Regions from separate parts of the Exiguobacterium sp. UBA6309 genome, predicted to be linked through region 2. Evidence: predicted binding sites of a transcription regulator. Region 2 holds the regulator's gene; each other region holds the start of a gene.

What was found. Region 2 encodes Rex, which represses fermentation and respiration genes when NADH is low (regulators of the CRP and FNR family bind a similar motif). Its sites were predicted from a motif close to TTGTGAAATATTTCACAA; they were not measured.
Region 1: the regulator Rex is predicted to act here: its motif matches at 3,676-3,693, upstream of pflB (formate C-acetyltransferase).
Region 3: the regulator Rex is predicted to act here: its motif matches at 5,423-5,440, upstream of B3M90_RS11360 (formate/nitrite transporter family protein).

The regions. Positions count from the first base shown of each region.
Region 1 is NZ_DJTL01000032.1:140,737-148,752, forward strand. It holds gene abc-f (ribosomal protection-like ABC-F family protein) at 1-311, opposite strand, end outside; gene pflA (pyruvate formate-lyase-activating protein) at 586-1,305, opposite strand; gene pflB (formate C-acetyltransferase) at 1,340-3,589, opposite strand; gene B3M90_RS11655 (hypothetical protein) at 3,929-4,357, shown strand; gene B3M90_RS11660 (DEAD/DEAH box helicase) at 4,386-5,558, shown strand; gene B3M90_RS11665 (hypothetical protein) at 5,555-6,199, shown strand; gene B3M90_RS11670 (GGDEF domain-containing protein) at 6,253-8,016, opposite strand, start outside.
Region 2 is NZ_DJTL01000037.1:54,084-62,099, forward strand. It holds gene B3M90_RS13125 (S8 family serine peptidase) at 1-2,178, opposite strand, end outside; tRNA gene B3M90_RS13130 (tRNA-Ala) at 2,401-2,476, opposite strand; gene tatC (twin-arginine translocase subunit TatC) at 2,581-3,360, opposite strand; gene B3M90_RS13140 (twin-arginine translocase TatA/TatE family subunit) at 3,368-3,565, opposite strand; gene B3M90_RS13145 (redox-sensing transcriptional repressor Rex) at 3,565-4,224, opposite strand; gene B3M90_RS13150 (ATP-binding cassette domain-containing protein) at 4,392-6,293, shown strand; gene B3M90_RS13155 (hypothetical protein) at 6,275-6,715, shown strand; gene B3M90_RS13160 (flavin reductase family protein) at 6,861-7,454, opposite strand; gene B3M90_RS13165 (DoxX family protein) at 7,474-7,872, opposite strand.
Region 3 is NZ_DJTL01000032.1:82,593-90,608, reverse strand. It holds gene B3M90_RS11395 (hypothetical protein) at 1-59, opposite strand, end outside; gene B3M90_RS11390 (hypothetical protein) at 173-532, opposite strand; gene B3M90_RS11385 (GNAT family N-acetyltransferase) at 562-1,047, opposite strand; gene B3M90_RS11380 (GNAT family N-acetyltransferase) at 1,062-1,577, opposite strand; gene murB (UDP-N-acetylmuramate dehydrogenase) at 1,819-2,733, shown strand; gene B3M90_RS11370 (aminopeptidase) at 2,789-4,012, opposite strand; gene B3M90_RS11365 (YkvA family protein) at 4,111-4,530, shown strand; gene B3M90_RS11360 (formate/nitrite transporter family protein) at 4,566-5,402, opposite strand; gene B3M90_RS11355 (hypothetical protein) at 5,586-6,188, opposite strand; gene B3M90_RS11350 (YitT family protein) at 6,388-7,191, shown strand; gene B3M90_RS11345 (CHASE3 domain-containing protein) at 7,393-8,016, shown strand, end outside.

The DNA.
Region 1 (8,016 bases), on a different contig from region 2:
CCATTCATGGCATTAGCGCGAAGTTGATAACGAACCTCATCCGCTCGTTCGACGACATCAAGAACGGTGTGATCGCCCGCCACAAAGTGTTGTGATAGTAGACCGAGTTTTTTGTAATGACGCTTGATCGAACCGTCAGTCGGTTGAAGTTGATCAGCGATCAAGTGTAACAGTGTCGTTTTTCCGATGCCGTTCGGACCAATCAAAGCGACGTGTTCGCCAGTATGAATATGAAAGGAGACGTCCGAGAAAAGACGTCGTTCGTCGTAATACATTGATAGGTGTTGGATCGTAAGTGTTTCAGTAGGCATAAAAGCAGCTCCTTTAGTGTTCATTTCCGATAAGATGAAATGAAAAACACACCATCCGAAGCGAGCGGATGGTGTGCCGGAGTGTAACTCAAAGAAGGCGATGACCAGAGGATGGTCACACCGAAAAAGAGCAGACTCGTAGCGTCAGACATCCGCAACTGCATTGCGAAAGAGATGATTTCATTCATCAAGCGACGTGTACGAGTGATTGCTTCATTTCGGTGTTGTACCTCCTGTTCATAATCTATGATGTCATCGTAACAAATCGGAAACGTTAACACAAGTACGATTCAAGTAGGGTTTGCGCAGCATCCGTTTCCTCTCGTGAAGGGGGAAGCACATCAGTTAACGGATAAGCAAGACCAAGGTTTTCCCACTTATAGACTCCAAGTTGATGATACGGCAGTACCTCGACGCGCTCGACGTTTCCGAGCGTCCGGATGAACTCGCCGGTCTGACGGAGGAAATGTTCCGACATCGTGATACCTGGAACTAGGACGTGGCGAATCCAGACGGGAATGTTTCGCTCGGCTAGGCGTTTTGCAAAGGCGAGTGTATTGGCGTTACTCCGTCCAGTCAAGACGCGACAAGCAGCATCGTCGATATGCTTGATATCGAGCAGAACCAGATCCGTCGCATCGAGGATCGCGTCGATGTTTTTCGGGACGACGGATCCCGCGGTATCGATGACCGTATGCAGTCCAAGGCGTTTTGCCTCTGTTAAAGCAGCCTCCAAGAATTCTGGCTGAGCGAGCGGTTCACCTCCAGAGAAGGTGATTCCGCCACCCGTTGCTTCGAAAAAGGATCGATAGCTGATCGCTTCTTTTACTACTTCGTCTGCTGAGACACGCCGTCCGCAACCGAACTCCCATGTATCCACGTTATGACAGTATTGACACCGTAGTGGACATCCTTGTGTAAAGACGATGAATCGAATGCCAGGACCATCGACTGTTCCACATGATTCAACGGAATGGATCATACCATAGGTCATCCTGCTCACTTCCTTTCACATACTACACATCATTTTAGAGAGAACCGTGGAACGTACGATTGATGACATCAATCTGTTGTTCACGCGTCAGTTTAATGAAGTTGACGGCATAACCGGATACCCGAATCGTTAACTGCGGATATTGTTCCGGATGCTCCATGGCATCAAGTAACGTCTCACGGTCAAAGACGTTGACATTCAAATGATGTCCTTTTGAAGTCGTACCGCCCATATATCCGTCAAGTAATCCGACCGTATTTCGAATACGTGTGGCTTCATCCTTACCAAGTGCTTTTGGCACGATCGAGAACGTGTAGGAGATACCATCGAGCGCATGTTCATATGGTAATTTTCCGACAGACGTCAAGGCGGCGACAGCACCACGGGTATCACGTCCATGCATCGGGTTAGCACCCGGTGCGAATGGTTCACCCGCACGGCGTCCGTCGGGTGTATTTCCTGTTTTCTTACCATAGACAACGTTTGAAGTAATCGTCAGGACAGACTGTGTCGGGAGCGCATTTCGATACGTTGGATGTTTACGGATTTTCTCCATGAACAATGTCACGAGATCAACAGCCATCTGATCGACCCGTTCATCGTTATTCCCGAACTTTGGAAACTCACCTTCGATCTTGAAATCAACTGCAATCCCATCCGCATCTCGGATCGGGCGGACTGTTGCATAACGAATAGCGGATAGACTGTCGGCGACGACCGATAAACCAGCGATGCCGCATGCCATCGTCCGTAAGATTTCCGGATCGTGTAAAGCCATTTCAATCCGTTCGTAACTGTACTTATCATGCATGTAGTGGATGACATTCAGTGTGTTGACGTACAGTTCTGCGAGCCAATCGAGTTGACGATCGTAAGCCGCCATGACTGTCTCGTAATCGAGTACTTCATCGAGCATCAATGGTGTGACTGGGGCGACTTGAATTTTGAGCTTCTCGTCCATTCCGCCATTGATTGTATAAAGTAATGCTTTTGCAAGGTTTGCTCGAGCACCGAAGAACTGCATCTGTTTCCCGATCCGCATCGCGGAGACACAACAAGCGATGCCGTAATCATCCCCATAAACCGGCAACATCAAATCATCGTTCTCATACTGAATCGAGCTTGATATGATCGACATCTTCGCGCAGAATTCCTTGAATCCGCGTGGAAGCTGAGTGGACCAGAGAACAGTTAGATTTGGTTCAGGTGCCGGACCGAGTGTCGAGAGCGTATGCAGGAACCGGAATGAACTTTTCGTGACATTTGATCGACCATCTTCACTCATCCCGCCAATCGATTCCGTTACCCACGTCGGGTCGCCAGAGAAGAGATCGTTATAGTCCGGTGTTCGTAAGAATTTGACGATCCGAAGTTTCATGACAAAATGATCGACGAGCTCTTGTGCTGTTTCTTCCGTCAAGCGGCCGGTCGCAAGATCACGTTCGACATAAATATCGAGGAACGTCGAGACTCGACCGAGTGACATAGCTGCACCATTTTGTTCTTTGATCGCAGCAAGATAAGCAAGATAGACCCACTGGAATGCTTCTTGTGCTGTTTCTGCAGGGCGGGAGAGATCAAAACCATAGCGAGTTCCAAGCTCGGTCAATTCCGTTAATGCGCGCAATTGTTCATTCATCTCTTCGCGGTCGCGGATCATCGATTCAGAGAGGAAGCCGCCACGTGCCTTCAAGTCTCGCTTACGTTCTTCAATCAAGCGTGCTGTTCCGTACAAAGCGACACGACGATAGTCGCCAATGATCCGCCCACGTCCATAGGCGTCTGGTAATCCTGTGATGATACCGGCTTTACGTGCAGCGCGCATCTCAGGGGTATAGGCATCGAAAACCCCTTGGTTATGTGTCTTCCGGTACTCGCTGAAAATTTTCGTGACGGTCTCGTCTGCTTCAAAGCCATACGCAGCTAAGGCATCATTCACCATCCGAATCCCGCCGTTCGGATGAATTGAACGTTTGAACGGTTCATCTGTCTGTAAGCCGACGATTTTTTCAAGAGAGGGATCAAGATACCCTGCATCATGCGAGAGAATCGTTGATGGTGTCTTGGCATCGACGGCATACACACCACCACGTTGTCGTTCTTCATTCGTCAACTGTAGAATTTGTTGCCAAAGCCGTTGCGTCGCTTGCGTCGGACCGACTAAAAAGTGATCATCACCTGTATATTCCGTGCGATTGAGCCGGATGAAGTCTGCAACATCGATTGTTTTGATCCATTCGCCAGACGTAAAGTTTGTCCAGGCACTCGTTTTTTCTAATAACATGGATACCACTCCTTTAAAATTGAGCTAATGATCAGTTCCTTATGTGAATAGTGTAACAAAAGGAGATAGAGATTCCCTTTACGTTCATGTGAATAATTTAACAAGTGAACAAACGTTGATATGAGGGGTTTTCTTTATTTCTGTACTTATGAAAGAGTGAAGATTAAAAAACAGTTGAAGTCTGGTAAATCAAGATTTTCACGAAACTGTATGAGCTGATTTGAAAAAGATCCACTAGCACAGTTGAAACTGTGAGGAATGTCACGTTACGGTATCTTGTGTTTTTAGGACGTATCGTTGACAATGAAAAAGGGAATATAGAACGTGGAGGTGTGCCAAATGGAGTATGTGTCATTAACGCAACAAGGAGATTATCAGTCGGGAGACTGGGTCTCGCTGAAAATCGGATCGGAAGGTTCGACGCGAACTGGGATGATCACAGAATTTGAAGGTGATGGATTCTGGATTCGGTTTGAAGATGATTTTGATTATGAAGACTTTATCGGCTATGATGAATCGTACTGGATTGCGCTTGTTCGCCGTCCCGTGGACGTAAAAGCGATGTATGCGAGTCTTGCCGTGTATCCGGCACTCGCTGCAGAATTACAGGATCGTGTCATCCAAGGCTTCGAGATTTTAAAGGAAGAAGCCGGTGAAGAAGAAGTCCGGTTCCACATCCGATTGCTCGACGCAGGAAATGAATATACACAGACATTACGGGGATACCGTGATGCATCAGGAGATCATGTCGAATACGTAACGGCATGATGGAATTAAGAGAGTAGGAGAAATCGTTATGAACTTTACAAAACCATTTTTACAGGAAGCATGGGAACGAGCGCGCTTTACAGAGTTGATGCCTGTTCAAGAACAAGCGATTCCGTTGTTGCGCGAAGGAAAAGATGTCCTAGCTGAAGCGCCGACAGGAACAGGGAAGACGCTTGCTTATGTCATTCCAGCTTTAGAAAAGATTGAAGTGGAAGAGCCACACGTGCAAGTCGTCATCACGGCACCAACACGGGAACTCGTCATGCAAATTCATCAAGTCATTCAATTATTTGCTCAAGGAAGTGGTATCAAATCCGGTGCATTCATTGGTGGTGTTGAATTAAAGCGACAATATGAACGATTGAAGAAAAAGCCGCAAATCATCGTCGGAACACCGGGACGTCTCGTCGAGTTGATTGATTCGAAGAAGCTGAAGATGCATAAGGTGAAATTGATCGTTTTAGATGAAGCGGATCAAATTTATGAAAGTGGTATGAGTGACTCGGCGACGCGAATCGCAAATAGTGCGCTACGCGATCGACAACTGGCATTCGTCTCAGCGACATTGCCGGAACGGACAGCAGAATGGGGACGGACGCTTGCGAATGATCCTGAGACGATTCGTGTTGAGCGTGCCGTCAGCACACAAGTGACATTCGGTTATTTGGAGACTTCACGTCGTCAGAAACCGGAATTGTTACGTCGTCTGGCGAACATGCAAGGATCAAAAGTGCTGACATTCATCAACAATCGCTCATTCCTTGGACCATTGAATGGCGAGTTGAGTAAATTCTCACTGAAATACCGGATTTTAGACGCTGAAAAAGGAAAACGAGAGCGGATGGAGACCTTGCGTTCTTATAAAAAGGGAGAGTTTCCTTTACTCGTCACGACAGGTCTTGCGGCGCGTGGGCTTGATATCGAAGCGGTCACACACGTCGTCCATTACGATTTACCGGAGTCGCTTGACGATTTCGTACACCGTTCAGGTCGGACGGGACGCGGAAACGCAAATGGGATGGTACTTGCACTTGTCACGGATCAAGATTTAAAACACTTAAAAACACTTGCAAAGCAAATGGGCGTCGAGATGGAGCCAATGGAAATTTACCGCGGAGAAGTCATTCCGAAACGTGAATTCACAGCTCCTCAGACGATTAAGCGACCGGCTACTCCTCACCGGAAAGGGCGATCGAAATGAAGAACGATCGAAAAGTAATTCCATTTCCGACGACGGTTTCTGAAGCGGAAATGAATGCAGCCTTGAAGAAAATGTATCAGGAAGCAGCAACAGCACGCAGTACGGACTGGGTCGCTTTCATTGAAGAGATTGCGACAGAAGGACGTTGGTATTTAAAAGATGCTGAATTGTTCCGGGACTTATTCGTTGACTGGGCGATCTTCTATGAAACGGATGATCAAGGAAAAACACCGCACGGTCGTTTTCTCGAGCAGATAAAAGACGAGCTATCACCTAGTCTCTATCGCGCCTTGCGTGGATTAGCTGACCCGATGCCGTCGCTGTTTCAAGTCGATGCAGATGGTGTTGTTGATTTAATGTCGAAACAGACGTATCAAACGGATTTGGCTGAGATTGAAGTCGAACCGGGGGATCTGTTGATTGGGAAACTGCTCTATATTTCTGGTAAGTGGCGCTTTGCGATTGCCTACATGAAGGTAGCGCGCGCATTAGTACCAGAAGTCCTCGCTTTGTTGACGGACTTCGTGGATGAAGTGGGAGAAGACGCGTTACTTCGTCAATATCCAGAGTTTTGTGCGGAATTAATCGACTTGCTCCTCGATATCGAAGAAGGTAACATTGCACCAAGACCAGAAGAATAACTCAAAAAACCTAGGACACGTTGACTACAAAAAGTCATATGTCCTAGGTTTTTTCATGGGTCCGCTCGATATAAAGCGACATCATTCTTATCCCGATGTTTCACGCGATACATGGCAAGATCGGCTTGCTTTAAACATGTATCAAGATCGGCCTCATGACACGCTGTCACTCCGATGCTTGCGGAAACGAATAAAGATTGTCCTTTGTAGACATAGGGACGTCTTAAAAATTGTAAAAAGGATTTACATTTTCGGCGTAAGGAGAGTTCATCATCGGCTTGTAAAAGGATCGCGAATTCATCTCCACCGAGTCGATACACGGATTCCGAAGAACTTGTATGTTCGCTCAATCGCTTCGCAACTTCAATTAATACATAATCTCCTGCCTCGTGACCATACGTATCATTTACTTGCTTAAATCCATCTAAATCGACTAAGGCAAGATAATTCTTATCGGAGAGTCGATTTGAGAAATCTCGTTCTAAGGAACGACGGTTTCCGATATTAGTCAAAGCATCATGATAGGCATGGTATTCGATTCTCTTTTGACGAATTTTGCTTTCCGTGACATCATGTAAAATCGTGAATCGTCCCATCGAGGTAGCGGCAATTTGAATTGGAATATCAATGATTTCATAGCGTCGACTTTGTTCATCCTCATACTCATCAACGTTCGTTTCGAGCATCTCTAACAAATGACGCATCGTACGAGGAACATGTTCAATCGTCATATCTGGCAAATGAAACAGACGTTGGGCAGCTAAATTCGCGTACAGCGCAGTGCCGGACTGATCGAGTCGAATCATCGGATCAGGATGACCGAGGAAGAGTGGAATGACCTGTTGTTCACTATCTTGGATTTGTTGTTTTCGATGTTCGATGCGTGAAGCGAGTTGTTCATTTCGTTCATGTAATTGTGCGACAATCAACCCATGTTGACGGGCGATCAAGATTTGTCGAACGATTAGTAGGAATAAGATGATAAAGATGTCGAGTTTTCCACCTTCTTGTTCCACCATGTAGTGGATGAACAAAGGGATGGCCAGTAAAGGAAGCCACGAACGGGGAATGACCGTCGTCCGAGCAGTTCCTTCTTCAATATGATCAACATGCCATAGAATAGCTGCGCTTTGCGCCAAACGAATCAATATCGGGAAGAACACCAGATAATTCGCTGAAAAATCAGGGAAGTAGACACTAGAGACTTCATAGATACCACGAATGAAAATGGATAAGAATAATAGAAATAAGGCCATCCGTGATACCCAATGTATTTCTTGGATGAACGTAAAATAGAAAAAAACGAACAAACCGAGTGATGTGTTCGTAATGACGATGATGGCATAAGGAACAGTCTGAAGCCCAGGGTTCGTCAGTTCATTGAGGACATGGAATGCGACAAGTCCAATGAAAATGACGATAATCGCGGCATCAACGAAAGCAAGTACATGTTGTCCGAGTGTTCGTTTTGTGATGATTCGGTAAAAAATCGCGTATAAGAATACGTAATGGGATATTGAAAATAAAATCAGGCTATAAATAGATGGAATTGGAAAGTCTGAATAGACAAAACGTAATGTCTCAAAAATGGAACCGATATAGGATAAAACCAGTGATCCTAAAGCAATCAGCCAGAAATTTCGTCTGGGTACGACTAATATTTGTTCCTTACGATAAGCCGTAAGGATGAAGTAAGCGATCAACCCAAGTGATACATACTGAAGTACCTGTTCGACAATCCCATTAGAGATGGAAGGAGTCCATGTAGTAAGGATCATTAGAATAAAAGAGATGACGAGCATGGCAGGGAACCAACG
Region 2 (8,016 bases):
TCCATTTGCTTCAAGGAAGTTCGATCCTTGTGCACCGAGATCTGATTGAACCGTTCCCGCTAGCTTATACGTCACTTTTTCATTGCTGTAGTTTTTTAAATCAAGCGTGAATGTGAACTTCTCGCCGACTTCCTTCAAGGATGCCTTGCCTTCACCTGACTTTGTCTCTGTGATGACGACTGGTGTCTTCATCGCAGCACGAAGATCCATCAGTCCAGCTCCCTCACGACGTGGGGAGTAGAAGTTGCCTGTTTTCAGTTCTGCGTTGTATTTTCCTTGATCGAGTTGCGGACGCGATGTATTCATCAAGATGTTTTTGGCGAGTTTAACGCGTGTTGCACCAGTGACTTTGAAGTCCTTCGCAATCCGTTGCATGACGAGTGCTGTTCCACCAGCGACGTGTGGTGCTGCCATCGATGTACCGCTCATGACGCCATACTCGTTATCATTAAGCGTCGAATAGATTTTCCCACCTGGTGCCGTGATTTCTGGCTTGAAGTCAAGGCTTGGCGTGACACCCCATGACGTGAAGTCAGACATTTGTCCTGCGACCGGGTTATCGGTTGAGACCGCTTTTCCGTCAAATGTCACTGCGATTGCCTTGCCTTCTTTTGCTTTTGCTTCGAGATCATTCCCGTCCGCGATGCTAAGCGTGACGAGTGGAATCGTCGGATTGTTGAGCGCCATGCTGACGTAATCCCCGTGATCGACTCGACCGCGGACGATGACACCTGCTGCCCCTTGCTTCTCAGCTTCTGCTTGGATCATACCGTAGTTGAAACCACCGTTACGCACGACGAAGACGACTTTCCCTTTGACGTCTTTACCTTCATAGTTCGAAGCTTGACCGTCACCGACATACACGACATCCTTCTTCTCTTTATCGAAGACGGCAATCGGATTCGGCGAATCTTGTTTTTGGTATGCCAAATAACCGGCATCCTGACCGTCGATCGTCAGCGCCATGCCTTCAAGCGTCAATTTCGTATTTTCGAGTGACGCGACTTGGAGCGCCTGGCTCGTCAATCCTGGTGCACCAACGACACCGATATCCGGGTTTGCTGTATATGGATTACCCGCACCATGACCTGCAAACGCCGAGTTACCAGCAGAGATCGCACACAAGATACCGTTGTTCATCGCGTTGACGATTGCGCGTTGTTCTGGAGCATCTGAATTGACGAACGATGCCGTCGAACCGAGACTCATGTTGATGACATCGGCTCCGAGTGCAATCGCATCATCGATCGCTTTAATGTAGATATCGCTGAATGTCGATGGCATTCCTGGATCGTTTCCGAAGACTTTCATCGCGAGGAGCTGTGTTTCCGGCGCGACCCCTTTGATACCACCGTTTGCTTCATCGCCGTTTGCTCCGACCGTACCTGCGACGTGCATCCCGTGCATCGATGCCCCCGCACCTAAGTCACGGATTTCGCTGTCGTGATCGGCATAGTTATAGCCGTACGGTACTTTTTCCGTGAAATACTTTCCTTTTAAACCTTTTGTTTCTTTCGCACTATCGACCTTCGAAGAGGTTAAATCCACCTTTGTCTCTGGACTCAAGACCATGTCTTTGTGCGATGGATCAATCCCCGTATCGATGACCGCGACGACGGTTCCTTCCCCTTTAAAGCCATAGTCCTGCCACGTTTCCTTCGCATTGACCATGTCCTTGCTGTACAGCATGTCTGGCTTGGCACCTTTATCGACGGTTGGGCGCGCATATTCGTGCGCGATATGTACACTTTTGACTCCTTCGAGTTGTTTGATATCTTCGATGTCACCGAACTTCACTTCACCACTGAATCCATTGATGACGGTTGTGAAGCTTTCTTTATATGTAACAGGAATCGCCTTTTTAGCGATAGCTGACTTGACTGATTTTTGGACGCTGACGAGTCGATCCTTGATCGATTCCTTTTCGGCATTGCTCAATGTGCTATACCGCTTGTTTTGAGATTGGGCGATTTGAATCGCCGGTTTTTGTTCCATCTCGATGACGACTCGGACTTTATCCGATTGTTTGTAGTTCTTTTCTTGTCCCGATTTCTTCAGTGAGAGCGCCTGCGGTTTTTGACCCGTCGCTTTGTCTTGCGAGGACAGTGCACCTTGCGCACTGACTAGATTGGAAGACGTCATTAAGACGGCTGCCATAAGTGCAATCTTCTTCTTCATGCGTTCGTTTCCCCTTTTCTGTAAAACCATAGTAGTAATACTAATAAAACAGTTTAACGAAAATTCTGTATTTTTAGTTTAATGAAGTTAATGGAAATAAACAATTTATATTTGTCTATTTTTTTAATTTTTTTCTTTTTGGTGACATTTTATATTTGGAAGGAATTTAACTGGGAACATAAAAAAACTCCTCGAGCACTCGAGGAGTTGAACGTATGAACTTGGTGGAGACTATCGGGATCGAACCGACGACCTTTTGGCTGCCAGCCAAACGCTCTCCCAGCTGAGCTAAGCCCCCATGAATTATCTTTAGTATACGCATCGCTAACTGCTTTATCAATATAAACATAACGCTTTCATAAAAAAGAATTCCTCCCGAAATGGCTGGAAGGAATTCACGATTCATTTATTCAATTCACGCATCAAATCCGCCTGTCGTTCAAGCTCTGCCTGTTGCTCGAGGATCAAGACCTTTTTATACGTCCGCGCGGAAATCAAGATACTGATTTCATAGAGAACGAACAACGGCACTGAGATCATCAAGTGTGACGTCACGTCCGGCGGTGCGATCAATGCCGCAACGACGAACAGCGCGAAATACGCATATTTTCGATTCTTTCGCATGAAATATGGCGTCACAAGACCAAGGCGTGTCAGGAACATCGTCACGACCGGCAATTGGAAGAGAAGACCAAACGGCATCGTCAACCGGATCAAGAAACTGAAGTAGTTTTCGACCCCGATGACTTGCTCGATCCCCAATTCTTTCCCGAGATCCGTTGAGACTTCGAGCAAGAAGGGAAGCAACCAGAAATACGAGAAGGCTACACCAGCCAAAAATAGAAAGAAGATGACTGGAATATACGTCAGTGTTGCTTTTTGTTCCTTTTCATAAAGCCCTGGTCGGACGAATGCCCACAGTTGATACATCCAGAACGGTGACGCTAAAATCAGCGCGATGATGAACGCAAGATTCAAATACAACATTAAAGGATCGGCGACGTTGAAGGCATTTAATCCGATACCGAGCTCTTTTAAGTCCGCTTGCAGAAAACGGACGAGCGGTCGAACGAGCGGAAATGCGACAGCGAACAGGACGACGACGATGAGGAGCGACCAGACAATCCGCTTACGCAGTTCGTCTAGGTGCGACGTCATGCTTTGTTCTTGATCAACCGTCATGATTCAATCACTTCTCTTTCGGTTCGTCCTTTTTATCGTCGTCCATGATGCCGTTCGTGGCATTCTTGAACTCTTTCAATGTTTGACCGGCAGCACGACCGAATTCCGGCAACTTCTTCGGTCCGAAGATGATCAACGCGACGACAGCAATTAATCCGATACTCGCAGGTCCGATACCTAACGTGAGCGGGATAAGGTTTTCCATTATGATTTCACTCCTTCAGCTGATTGCGAATAATGCTTCATGAAATAAACTAACGACTGCAACTCGATCGATAAATCGATGTGATGAACCCGAACGCTCGCTGGCACGTTCAACCGTGCAGGCGTGAAGTTCAGAATGCCTGTCACACCATACTCGACTAACTCATCCGCTACTGACTGTGCGAACTGGGATGGAACCGTCAAGATGGCGACATCGACCTGATTCGCTTCGATTTGTTCTTTCATGTCCGAAACATGATAGATTGGAACGTCATGCGTCGTTGTTCCGACCTTCTCTTCGTCCGCATCAAACGCAACGACTATCCGAGTACTATTATTCTTTAAAAAGTTATAATTTGCAAACGCTGTTCCGAGATGACCGACCCCAATCAAGGCAACATTCGTCACCTCATCTTGATTCAAGGTTTTCCGGAAAAACGTTAAGAGATGTTGAACGTTATATCCATACCCCTTCTTCCCTAGTGCCCCAAAGTAGGAAAAATCGCGACGAATCGTTGCTGAATCAACCTTCACCGCCTCGCTTAACTCAGCAGAAGAGACGCGGAGCTTGCCTGAATTGTATAAACTTTGGATGAAGCGATAATATAGCGGCAACCGTTTTGCTGTCGCTTGTGGAATTTTTGTGTCTGATCCATTCATCCTGCAGTTCCCCCTTCGGCCACATCCATCGTGGCACCCAAATCTTTGCAAAAAGCTTTCTACTCTCCTTGATTGTAAACCACTTCACATAGAGTCACAAATAATATATTCCGCAGGACCTCGCGCTTTTGTTCGTGATAGACTAAAGGGTGGAAGGATGGATGGAAATGATACTCTTACAAGTCAACCAACTCTCGAAATCATTCGGCGTCGAGCCGATTTTAGAAAATATCAAATTGGAAGTACAAGAGCGCGACCGAATTGCGCTCGTCGGTCGAAATGGTGCCGGTAAATCAACCTTGCTCAAAATCATCGCTGGTGAACTCAGTCATGACTCGGGCGATATCATGAAAGGTAAAGATGTCAAAATCGGCTATCTCGCGCAAGACAGTGGTCTCGAATCGAATGAGACGATCTGGAACGAGATGCTGACCGTCTTTGAACATCTGCAAGAACAAGAACGGACACTGCGCCGGATGGAAATCGAGATGGGCATGGAGCACATCTTGAACGACCCGGTCGCTTACGATCGACTTCTGAAGACGTACGATCAAGCACAACATGACTTCTCAGAAGCAGGTGGTTATCAGTTCGAAGCGAATATTCGCTCCGTCCTGCACGGCATGCGCTTTTATCCAGACGATTACTCACGCCGGATCCAGACATTGTCCGGAGGTCAACGGACACGGCTCGCCTTAGCGAAGATGCTCCTGCAAGCACCAGAGCTTCTCATTCTCGATGAACCGACGAACCATCTGGATATCGATACGCTCGCTTGGCTTGAAAGTTACCTCGGTGGTTATCGTGGTGCCGTTCTGATCGTCTCGCACGATCGGTACTTCCTCGATCAAGTCGTCAATGTCGTCTATGAGCTCTCTCGTAATGTCTGTCGTAAGTTCACTGGGAACTATACGAAGTACCTCGAGCAAAAAGCGGCATTGTACGATCAAGAAATGAAACAGTTCGAACAGCAGCAAGAAGAAATCGCGAAGATGCAGGATTTCATTCAACGAAACATCGCTCGGGCGACAACGACAAAGCGTGCTCAAAGCGTTCGAAAACGGCTCGAGAAGGTCGACCGGCTCGACCGACCAGATGGAGATGAACGCAGTACGGTCCTCTCCTTCCCAATCGAAAAACAGAGCGGGAATGACGTTCTTCAAGTCAATCAATTGGCAATCGGTTACGAAGAAGCTGTCTCAAAAGACATCACGTTCCGCTTGCAACGCGGCGAATCACTGGCACTCGTCGGACCGAACGGAATCGGGAAGTCGACGCTCTTAAAAGTCCTCGTCGGTCGTTTACGTCCTCTCTTCGGTGATTTCCGTTTTGGCACCGGCGTCTCGATCGGGTATTACGATCAAGAGCAAGCAGAACTCAATGACCGGAATCGTGTCATCGATGAGATTTGGAACGAATGGCCACTGATGCGCGAACAAGAAGTCCGTTCTGTGCTCGGACAATTCCTGTTCAGCGGCGACGATGTCTTCAAGATTGTCCATGAATTGTCCGGTGGCGAACGCGGACGTCTCGCGCTCGCAAAACTGAAACTCCGGAAGACTAACGTCCTCATCCTTGACGAGCCAACGAACCACTTGGATCTGGATTCGAAGATGGTCCTTGAGAACGCTCTCGTCGACTATGAAGGTACGCTACTCTTCGTTTCCCATGACCGGTACTTCATCGATCGGATCGCGACACGCGTCATCGAGATGAGTGAAGCTGGTGTGACAGAATACCTCGGCGATTATTCGTACTACACAGAGAAGAAGGCTGAACAAGAAGAAATCGCTCGCCTTGAAGCCGAAGAGGCAAAAGCGGCAAAAGTCACGGCATCGAAGACGATCGACAAAGAAGCACAGAAAGAAGAAAAAAAACGCCGTCAGCAAATCGAACAACTCGAACAAGATATTGAACGGCTCGAACAGCGTTCAGCGGAAATCGAACAGTTGCTTTGCGAACCGGAAGTTTTTAATGATATTCCAAAAGCGACAGCGTTATCTGCGGAACGAGACCAGATCGATGTCGATCTACTTGAATTGATGGAACGATGGGAGAACCAACACTGATGCGAACGAAAAGCTTTTTCATCAACCTGATTCAAGGACTGTTATCCGGTATTCTTTATTTCGTTCCGATGTATGCGGACTACGTGTCCGCCTTCATCCGCCCGGATGCCTTTAATGCTGCTCTTCCTTTGTTCCTTCTGATTTCTTGCATGATCGGACTTGTCATCCAGACATGGAGCGGTCTTCTCGTCAGTCTACTCTCTGGACTATGTTGTACGCTTCTAACGACACAACTGTTCGTCGAACTCAATGATCCATTGATCATATCCTATTATGGTAGCGTCACTCCCTTGACTGCCTTTTTGATCAGTTGTGTCGGGGTTTGGGCGCTGGCAATCATTTTTTATTTGCTCGATGGTTATCAGTATAGTAAACGTCACGGACTCGAAGGTTCTTCAAACGAAATCGATCCACAACCTTGAAGTCCGATCGATGAACTAGATACGCGATATGAAAAAAGGAGTGGAGATTCCGGTAGCTAGACCGGTCTCACCACTCCTTTTTATTTAAATCGAAACGTTCGTCGTCAACATGGATCGTACACTGAATCAAGCATTCACACTTCTATCATTTTGTCGGTCGAGCAATCGTAAACGTCTTCCCGATCGTCGCATAATCATTTCCTGCTAAGCGAGCGACAGCCTTCAATCCTGCCGCATCGATCCGGAACGACTCGACGAGTTCATCCGCGACGTGATAGCGCAGTACTTCCCCGATCAAAAGATCGGCACCTTCTAGCTCGACATGTTGTGTTAAGCGCATCTCGAACCGGATTTTCGCTTCCGCGATTCCGGGCACGTCGATTGCATCGCTATCGACGAGCGTTAAATCCGTCCGTTCGAGTTCACTTTCACCGTAAGCGAGTGGCGCAGCCGTCTCATTGACAGCGTCGACGATTTCTTCGCTGACGATATGGATGACATAGCTTTGTTTTGCTAGGATATTACGTGCCGTATCCTTTTGTCCCTGATCCGTCCGTTGTACGGCAATCACCAGTTGTGGCGGACTACTTGATGCGACCGTAAAGAAGGAAAAGGGGGCGGCGTTGACCGTCCCGTCTTCCCCTAGCGTCGTCACGAAGGCAATCGGACGCGGAATGATGCTTCCGATCAGTAATTTATAATTGTCTTTTGCGCTAAGCGTTGATGCCTCGAACTTCATGAATGACCCACCTTTTTCCTCACCCGATGAGTGCAGCGAGTGAATAGTCTCCAGCACCGATCATCGCCACTCCAAGGGCGATAACGATCAATGCCATGTTGTATTCGTACCCGTTCTGCGTCACCCAGTAACCATTCGCACCGTGTACTTTAACGATCGCGACAAGCATCGAACCGATGATGAGGATTGCAGCGATCCAGAGGAATACCCCGCTTGCAAACAATAATCCACCGATTAATTCAGCAAGACCCGCTGTAATCGCGAGTGCTTTTCCTGGCTTCATGCCAATTGATTCGAACCAACCGCCTGTTCCAGCGATGCCGTGTCCACCAAACCAACCAAATAATTTTTGTGTACCGTGTGCAGCAAATGTTAAACCGATGATTAAACGAATGATTAAAAGTCCTGTATCCATCATTTCTCTCTTCTCCTTTTACCTAATGTTTTTAAGTTACTTTAAGTAACTCGATAAACAGACTATATCTTATCACTTACTAAAAGTAAATAGAATTGTTTTAGTTCTTTTTGTTACATTAAGTAAAATGATTCGATTTTTTTAGCA
Region 3 (8,016 bases), on a different contig from region 2:
TCCCGAAAGGCTTGCAACGCCGGAGCAATTGATTGATTTTTCGTAAAGGGTTTCCACATGATTCCCTCGACCTCCTCATTCCAGTATCTCTTCGTAGTGTACGCAATATCCAATCGTCTTAAAAGCAAAAAATGGAGGATCTTCCGTTGTTTCCGGAAGATCCTCCATTTTTTTATTTTTCCCCGACTTTTAGATGAGCATTTCGAAAGACGTCATCGTGCTTCCCTGTCTTTTCAACACTTGTTCCGACAGATCCATAATATTCGATTTCATCCTTTGGTTGGATGAATTCGTATGTGATGGCAGGCTCGCCACGAAGGCGGACGTGTATGATTTGCCGATGCTGTAAAGAAAAGGAGGCATGCACTTCAAGAAAGGAGGAAGCCGATAAATCATGTTGTCGCTCTAAAATCGTCATCAATTCTTGCTCAGAATCACGGTAATTCCCTTGCAATTGAGCATACGAAATACCGACTCCTAAAGAGAGGATACCGATTAAACTAAGCGCGCAAATGACCAGCACTTTCTTCATGACTGATCCACCTCCGAGAAAAGTTCATTCTACTTATTCATCGGTTCATCCTTCGACGACGTGAAGTCTTTTTTAGAATCCTTTGCGTAAAACTGCATATCTACATGTGGAATATCATCCTCTAAATAAGGTTCGGATACAGTTTCGAAACCAAATGACCCGTAAAACCCTTCTAAGTGCGCTTGTGCTTGTAAGTAGATCGTAGCTTTTTCCTGCAAATAATCCATCGCTTTCTCCATCATTTGTTTTGCCAATCCAACTGATCGGTGAGTACGATGAACGGCAACCCGGCCAATCGCTAATCCTTTTGTCGGATGGTTGTATATCCGAAGACATCCAACGATTTGACCGCTTTCGTTACGTACGATCAGGTGTGTGGCTTGTTGATCTTGATCATCTAGTTCCGGATATGCACACTCCTGCTCAACGACGAAAATATCCATTCGTAATTTCAACAATGCATATAACGTATCGGGTGTCATGTGATGAAAAGACTCAAATGCGAATGCGTACATAAAAACTCTCCTCTTTAGTTACGACAAAGTCGTGATAATTGTCCAGCATAGATCGTGACCGGAATGTCTTTGAAAATCGTATCTTTTTCCCAGTTCAGACCGTTTGCACGAGCGACATTTTGAGAAGAACGATTATCGGGATGAATGATCGAGATGATTCGATCATGCCCTCGATTAAAAGCTTCCATCATTAGTCGTTTCGCTGCTTCACGACCATAACCGACTTTCCAGTGCTTCGGTTCGAGCCAATAACCGACTTCTAATTCTTCTTTTCCATCCACTTCCTGCATCAATAATCCAGCGAAACCGATTGGTTCATTCGTTTCTTTTTTGAATAACAGCAAAAAACCAGTTTGTCGTTCATCCGAGTATCGTTCCAATTGTCGATCGAACCATTCTCGTGCCTCATCTTCACTCAGAGCAACGCCACCATTGATATAGCGCATGACTTGCTCATTTTGAACAAGTGACTTGTAAAAGCTGAAATCCGCTTCTTCGAATGGTCGCATCCATAATCGTTCACTTTCCATCCTCATCGCCTCCTTATATTTCTTTTCCCGAGTTCTTTTCCCTTCATTCCTCTTCCCTATTATTCTATCTGTGCGATGTTTTTCATTACTAATCGATGACATTCACTCCCTACTGCTTGCAATTCCCGGCATAAGTCGGTATTTTGGGAACAGTATGTTGAACAACGACTGCACAATTAATGTTAAAATATATTTTGAGCGCATAAGCGCTGGATAGGAATTTATGAAAAGGACTGAGACCATGATGACTGAACAAGTAATGACAGGGCTATATGAAGGCATTTCAAAAGAATCTGTACTGATCAATGAACCTTTAAAATATCATACGTATACAAAAATGGGAGGAATCGCTGATCTCTTCATCATCCCAACGTCTTATGAAGAAACGGCTTTTGTCGTAAGATATGCTTACGAACGAGGCATCCCTTTGACATTGCTCGGGAACGGATCGAATCTCGTCATACGTGATGGCGGTATTCGCGGTATCGTTCTTTCGTTTGAAAAGTTAACCGACATTTCGGTCGAGGGACATGAACTCGTCGCTCAAAGTGGCGCAGCAATAATCGAGGCGTCTCGTGTTGCGTATGCGCATCAACTGAGTGGTCTTGAATTCGCTTGCGGGATTCCGGGAACGATTGGTGGCGCGTTGATCATGAATGCGGGCGCCTACGGTGGAGAAGTCAAAGATTGCCTTCATAGCGCCACTGTTTTGACACGACAAGGGGATCTGTTGAACATTTCGCATGATGAACTCGAACTGGGATACCGGACGAGTTGTTTCTCAAAGAAAGAATACATCATTCTCGAAGGACGATTTGCTTTGACGGAGGGTGATCCAGCATTGATCAAGGAAGTCATGGATGATCTAACGCATAAACGAGAAACAAAGCAGCCTCTCGAATATCCTTCTTGTGGTAGTGTCTTCAAACGTCCAGAAGGCTATTTTGCGGGTAAATTGATTCAAGATAGTGAACTCCAAGGAACCCGCATCGGTGGTGCTGAAGTATCAAAGAAACACGCCGGTTTTATCGTCAACGTCGAAAACGCATCAGCATCTGACTACATTGCACTCATTCGCCATGTACAAGAAACCGTCCAAGAAAAATTCGGTATTTTACTTGAGACAGAAGTAAAAATCATTGGGGAAGAAGCTTGATAATAATCTAATCAGAAAAGGTGAGCCCAGTATTTGGACTCACCTTTTTATTCATTTAGATCGACCAGTTTCCGTCACGCATGACTGATTCACGCGTCCCGTCTGCAAGTTCTCCCTCAATTGATAGATCCGCGGATCCAATCATGAAGTCGACATGCGTCATCGAGTCGTTCGCACCTTGTGCTTCTAGTTCTTCCGCTGAAAGACTGGGACCATTTTCAAGACACGTCGAGTACGCACGACCAATTGCTAAGTGGCACGAAGCATTCTCATCAAACAACGTATTGTAGAATAAAATACCTGAATCAGAAATCGGAGAACGATGTGGTACGAGCGCGACTTCTCCGAGATACCGGGCACCTTCATCGAGGGAAATTAAATCATCCAATGCTTCTTGCCCCTGTTTCGCTTCCGCTTTGACGATTTTTCCGTCCTCGAACCAAAGAGTAAATTCATCAATCAAGTTACCACTGTAGCTGAGTGGTTTCGTACTCGAAACATGACCGTTAACACCTGTCTTCTTCGGTAATGTGAACACTTCTTCAGTCGGCAGATTCGCGATAAAATCAACACCATCTGCATTCGGACCACCGCCACCTAACCAAACGTGACGTTCTGGTAATTCAATTGATAACTCTGTTCCTGGCGCTGTATAATGCAATGTTTTGTATTTCTTCTCTGTCATGAATTTCGCTTTTGAACGCAGATTATGATCATGATCCGCCCATGCAGCAACCGGATCCGCTTGATCAGCACGTGTTGCCTTCAAAATAGCTGCCCACAGTTCCTCAATCGGTTCCTCTGCATCAGGAAATACTTTCTTCGCCCAGCTTTCAGAAGGTGCTGCTACGACACACCAGCTGACATTGTCACTCATGACGAACTTTCGCCAATTGGCGAGAGCAATACCAGCTGCTTTATTCGCACGCGCGATTCGACTTGAATCAACACCATTTAATAAATCTGGATCTTCACTGACGACCGATAAGAATGCTGTTTTTTCTTCTGCAAGCTGATCGTAACGTGCTTTTAACCAATCCGGGAATGTATCAAACGAGTCTTCTGGTGCATCAAAATAACGGATTTTCGTCATCTCATCATCTGACCATTGTACATATACTTGCGTAGCACCTACTTCATATGCTACACGTGTGATTTCGCGAACAAGTGGTAAATTCTCGATTCCCGCTCGCACCTCCAATTGTTGTCCTGGCTGTAGATTGATCCCGGTACGCACTGCTAAAGACGCGTACTGTTGTAATTCTGCTTGTGTCGGCATTATGTAATCCCCTTTCTTGTATCTTTATTTTCACGAAATAGTTGCAATTTTGCAAGAAATAAGGCGAAACTAGAAAGAGAAGAGAAGGAGGCATCACCATGGAATTCACACCCGGAGATTTTAAATCAGCTTATACGTATTTTCACCGACAGGCACTCGATCTCGTCGGTGATGAAAAAGCACAACAAGAATTGTTGATTCGAGCAGAAATCGGACTCGCACATCTGACACAAGATATCGCGTCTACGGAAAGTTCTGATATCGAACGCGAGGCAGAACTCGTCCTTTATTTCCAATTAAAACAACTACTCGAAATGCTTCGTGCCCTCTATCAGAAAAAATTCGAGATGCATGCAGAGCAAGAACAATTATTGCTAACGGCAGTTCTGTACTTTACGTCTCCTGTTGACGCCTTACCGGACGATAACGTCCTCGGACTCTTTGATGACGCACAAATCGTCGAAACGATTTACGAAGAACTCGCCGCAGATGTTGATCGCTTTCAACATATGGAATGAATGAAAAAGCAGCTGTCGCGACAGCTGCTTTTTCATTATGCATTTTGTTTAGAAGCGATATGAACCGGTGCCGTAGATTGACGTGATTCATCTATTTCTAGTTTTTCTTTATTCAACCACGTATAAATCATTCCCATGAAGACTGCTCCACCGATGATATTCCCAGCTAAAGCCGGTAACAGATTGTGCATGGCTCCTGCAAACGTAATCGTATCCGGATGTGGCACGATTAATGCGATAGAGAACAATGCCATATTTGCGATGACATGATCAAATCCTGATGCGAAGAAGACTGCGACAAGTACCATCATCATCATGATCTGCGCTAATTCATTCTTCATGTTCTTCGGAATGAAAATTGCTAAACAGACCATCCAGTTACAGAAGATTGCCCGGGTAAAGATTTCCCACGTCGAATGATGAATTTTTGTTTCCGATACAGCAAACAACCAATTGTTCATTCCAAGTTCCTGTAAGATACCTGTTTGAGAGAAGAGTAATGCGAATGCTAATCCTCCAAGACCATTTCCGATCAGACAAATCAACCAGACTTTCATCGTATCCATCTTCGTTGTATAGCCGCGCATCGTTGCCGTCGTGAAATACATCGTATTCCCTGTAAACAGTTCTGCACCGCCATAAATGATCAAGACGAGTGCCACTCCGAACGTCAATCCACCGACAAGTGTCGCGGCAGGTGATTCTGCCATATACAGCCCGTTAATTGCTTTTAAGGTAAAAATGATTGCAAATCCAATGAATATCCCCGCTAACATAGCACGAACTAAGTATTCGAGAGGACGCAGTTGTAGCATACGTGTCGACTTGATTGCTTTATTCCGTAACCCTTCTAATGCTTCTACCTCGTTCATTGTAGAAACCTCTCTTCCTTTTGTTCAACACTTCACAATGTTTGTTCATTTATTATAATACTTCCATCTTAAGAGATGTTCAAGTCTTGATTAGACCTGTTTTATCGTTTTCATAAAAGAACGAGATGTAAACGATATCATTGTGTCGAGATTGTGAAAAATACCTTTTCTTGCTTTATACAATTAATTAGTTTGAATCGAAAATCCTGATGCGAAACGCTCGAAAAAGGTTTGTCGTCTGGAGGAATCAAGCACATATCCATCGATGACGACACGATTAAAACGTCCAGACGATGACGTAGCGCGTTCGATGTCAGATGGTGTATAGATGTCGAACGCGCTACGATCTATCTTAAAATCAGCTTTCGAATAGGGATCGGTATAGTGAATTTCAAGATTGGTCAAGTCAGGAATCGTCGAAAATAAAACGAGCGTATGATGCATAAGTACTTTTGATAAGCGAGCGTTCAAGAAATCCTGATTCATTTGTAATGTACCAGTATCGGTCCCGATCCAAGCACGCCGTTCTTTGCCTGTGACGTCATAAGCGAGCCGTAACGACTCTCCTTCGACATCTACCTGTTTTAATTCTGATGAAAACGGGAGTTGTTCAGCTAATTGGCGAACAGCTACCGTATTCATCATGGAAGCACCGACTTGTCTAGCTACGAGATCACCATCATGCCAAATAGATCGTTGGTTTTCTTCGTCTGGTTGTTGAAAAAGACGAATCCCCACCAATACGCCTAAACAAATACAGCCTATAATCAAGAATGTTTTCTTCATTTTCATCACCTTCCTAAAAAAACTTACCCTTTTTCATCTTTTTTCATAAGAAGGGTTGAAATTTTATGCATATGGGCGTACTCTTGCAGGCAGATACTCACAGAAGGAGGAGCATGAGGTCACTCATCATAATGCCATGACTACAACACACCCACAGAAAAAGAGAGTTGAAAAAATCAGTTTTTTAATCATAGGTACGTTGCTGTATTCCTTGTACATCAGCTTACTACTATCTCCAAATGATATCGGATCAGGTGGTATCATGGGGATCACGCTTGTCCTTCAAGAGCTTTTCCACACCCCAATCGGATTAACCCAATTGCTCTTAAACATTCCCCTCTTCCTTTTAGGTTTCCGTTTCTTACGAAAGCGATTCATGTTCTTATCTGGCATCATTGTCGTTGCCTCTTCTTTTTTAATCGACTGGATTCCGACTCAGATCGTTCCCGAGTCATTGAACGATCCGCTTGTTGCCTCCATCTTTGCCGGTCTAGTCTCTGGTCTTGCGATGGCATTGATTTTCTTTGGTGGCGCATCGACAGGTGGACTCGATATTCTTGGAAAGTTTTTCTTTGCTCGTTTTCATAATTGGCCACTTCCTCGCATATTTCTGATACAAGATCTTGTCATCTATATCTTGGTATGGTGGGTCTTCGATTTGAAACACGTTATGTATGCTCTTATCATGAGCTTTGTTCGCGCCAAAGCTCTTCAAACGGTTTACAGTTTTTATTCCGCTTCTAAGCAATGTATCATTATTTGCGAAAAGGCGGATGAAATAAATGAAGTCATCACAAAAGAACTTGGTCGTGGTGTGACGATCCTTGATGCACGGGGAGGATACTCCAACCGAACGAAGAAAATGGTCTATGTCGTCGTTCAAAATAATGAAATCGTCCGTTTGCAAGAAATCGTTTCTTCTGTCGAACCTAACGCGTTCGTTACGTTCTCAGAAATCCATACTGTTTTTGGGAATTATAAGGAACATTCGTATTCGTTTTAAACTCAAGCGCAGCCTAGCTGTGCTTTTTCTATTTCGTTTACTTTAAAACAGCTTCTCGTATTGCACCAGCTTTCCTGCTTTTTTATTCGGAATACTGATTTTTTTACTTTCTTCTCCCTATTCAAAAAATGGACAGGCTTCACTTTTTTTGCGATAGTAGTTAAGCTTATGACATGTCTATTTATTTAAAGGAATGATTGCATGCACTCACTTTGGCGTCAGCGTATTCTGCTGATCCTTTTGATCAGTTTATTCGCTTCTATCCCAATCATTTACGCCCTATCCGGTTATCGGACGATTGCAACGATAACAGAGCAAATGAAGGATCATGACATACCGTTAATCAATCAAGTGGACCAGTTGGTTGAACATAACCGAGATCGTGCCAATGCGGTGCGTGGTCTTTTATTGTATGAAGATAGTCGTTATCTCGAACAGTATTACTTTTCTACTTCTAAAATTCATGATTTACGAAACAGTCTAAATCAATCGTCGACCACGCCAGGAGCAATCAAGGATTTACTACGTCGCAATAATGTCTGGGAGTCCGAGATTGAACGAGTATTCGTCGTCTATGAGCGTCAGAGTCCAACGGCAGCAAAGCGCCTTGCCAAACAAACGACGCAAACGACACAAACGATTCTCGAGGACTTATCTCGTGTGAAAGATGATTTGTATAAGACACTTCAAGCAAAATTACAACAATCAGATACTTTAGTCGCTACATATAAATGGATGTGTCTCAGTCTCTCTATTCTGTCCTTTTTATTAATTAGTGCGACGATCTTTTTTTCCCACCGGTTCGCACCTAACAAGTCAGACGAA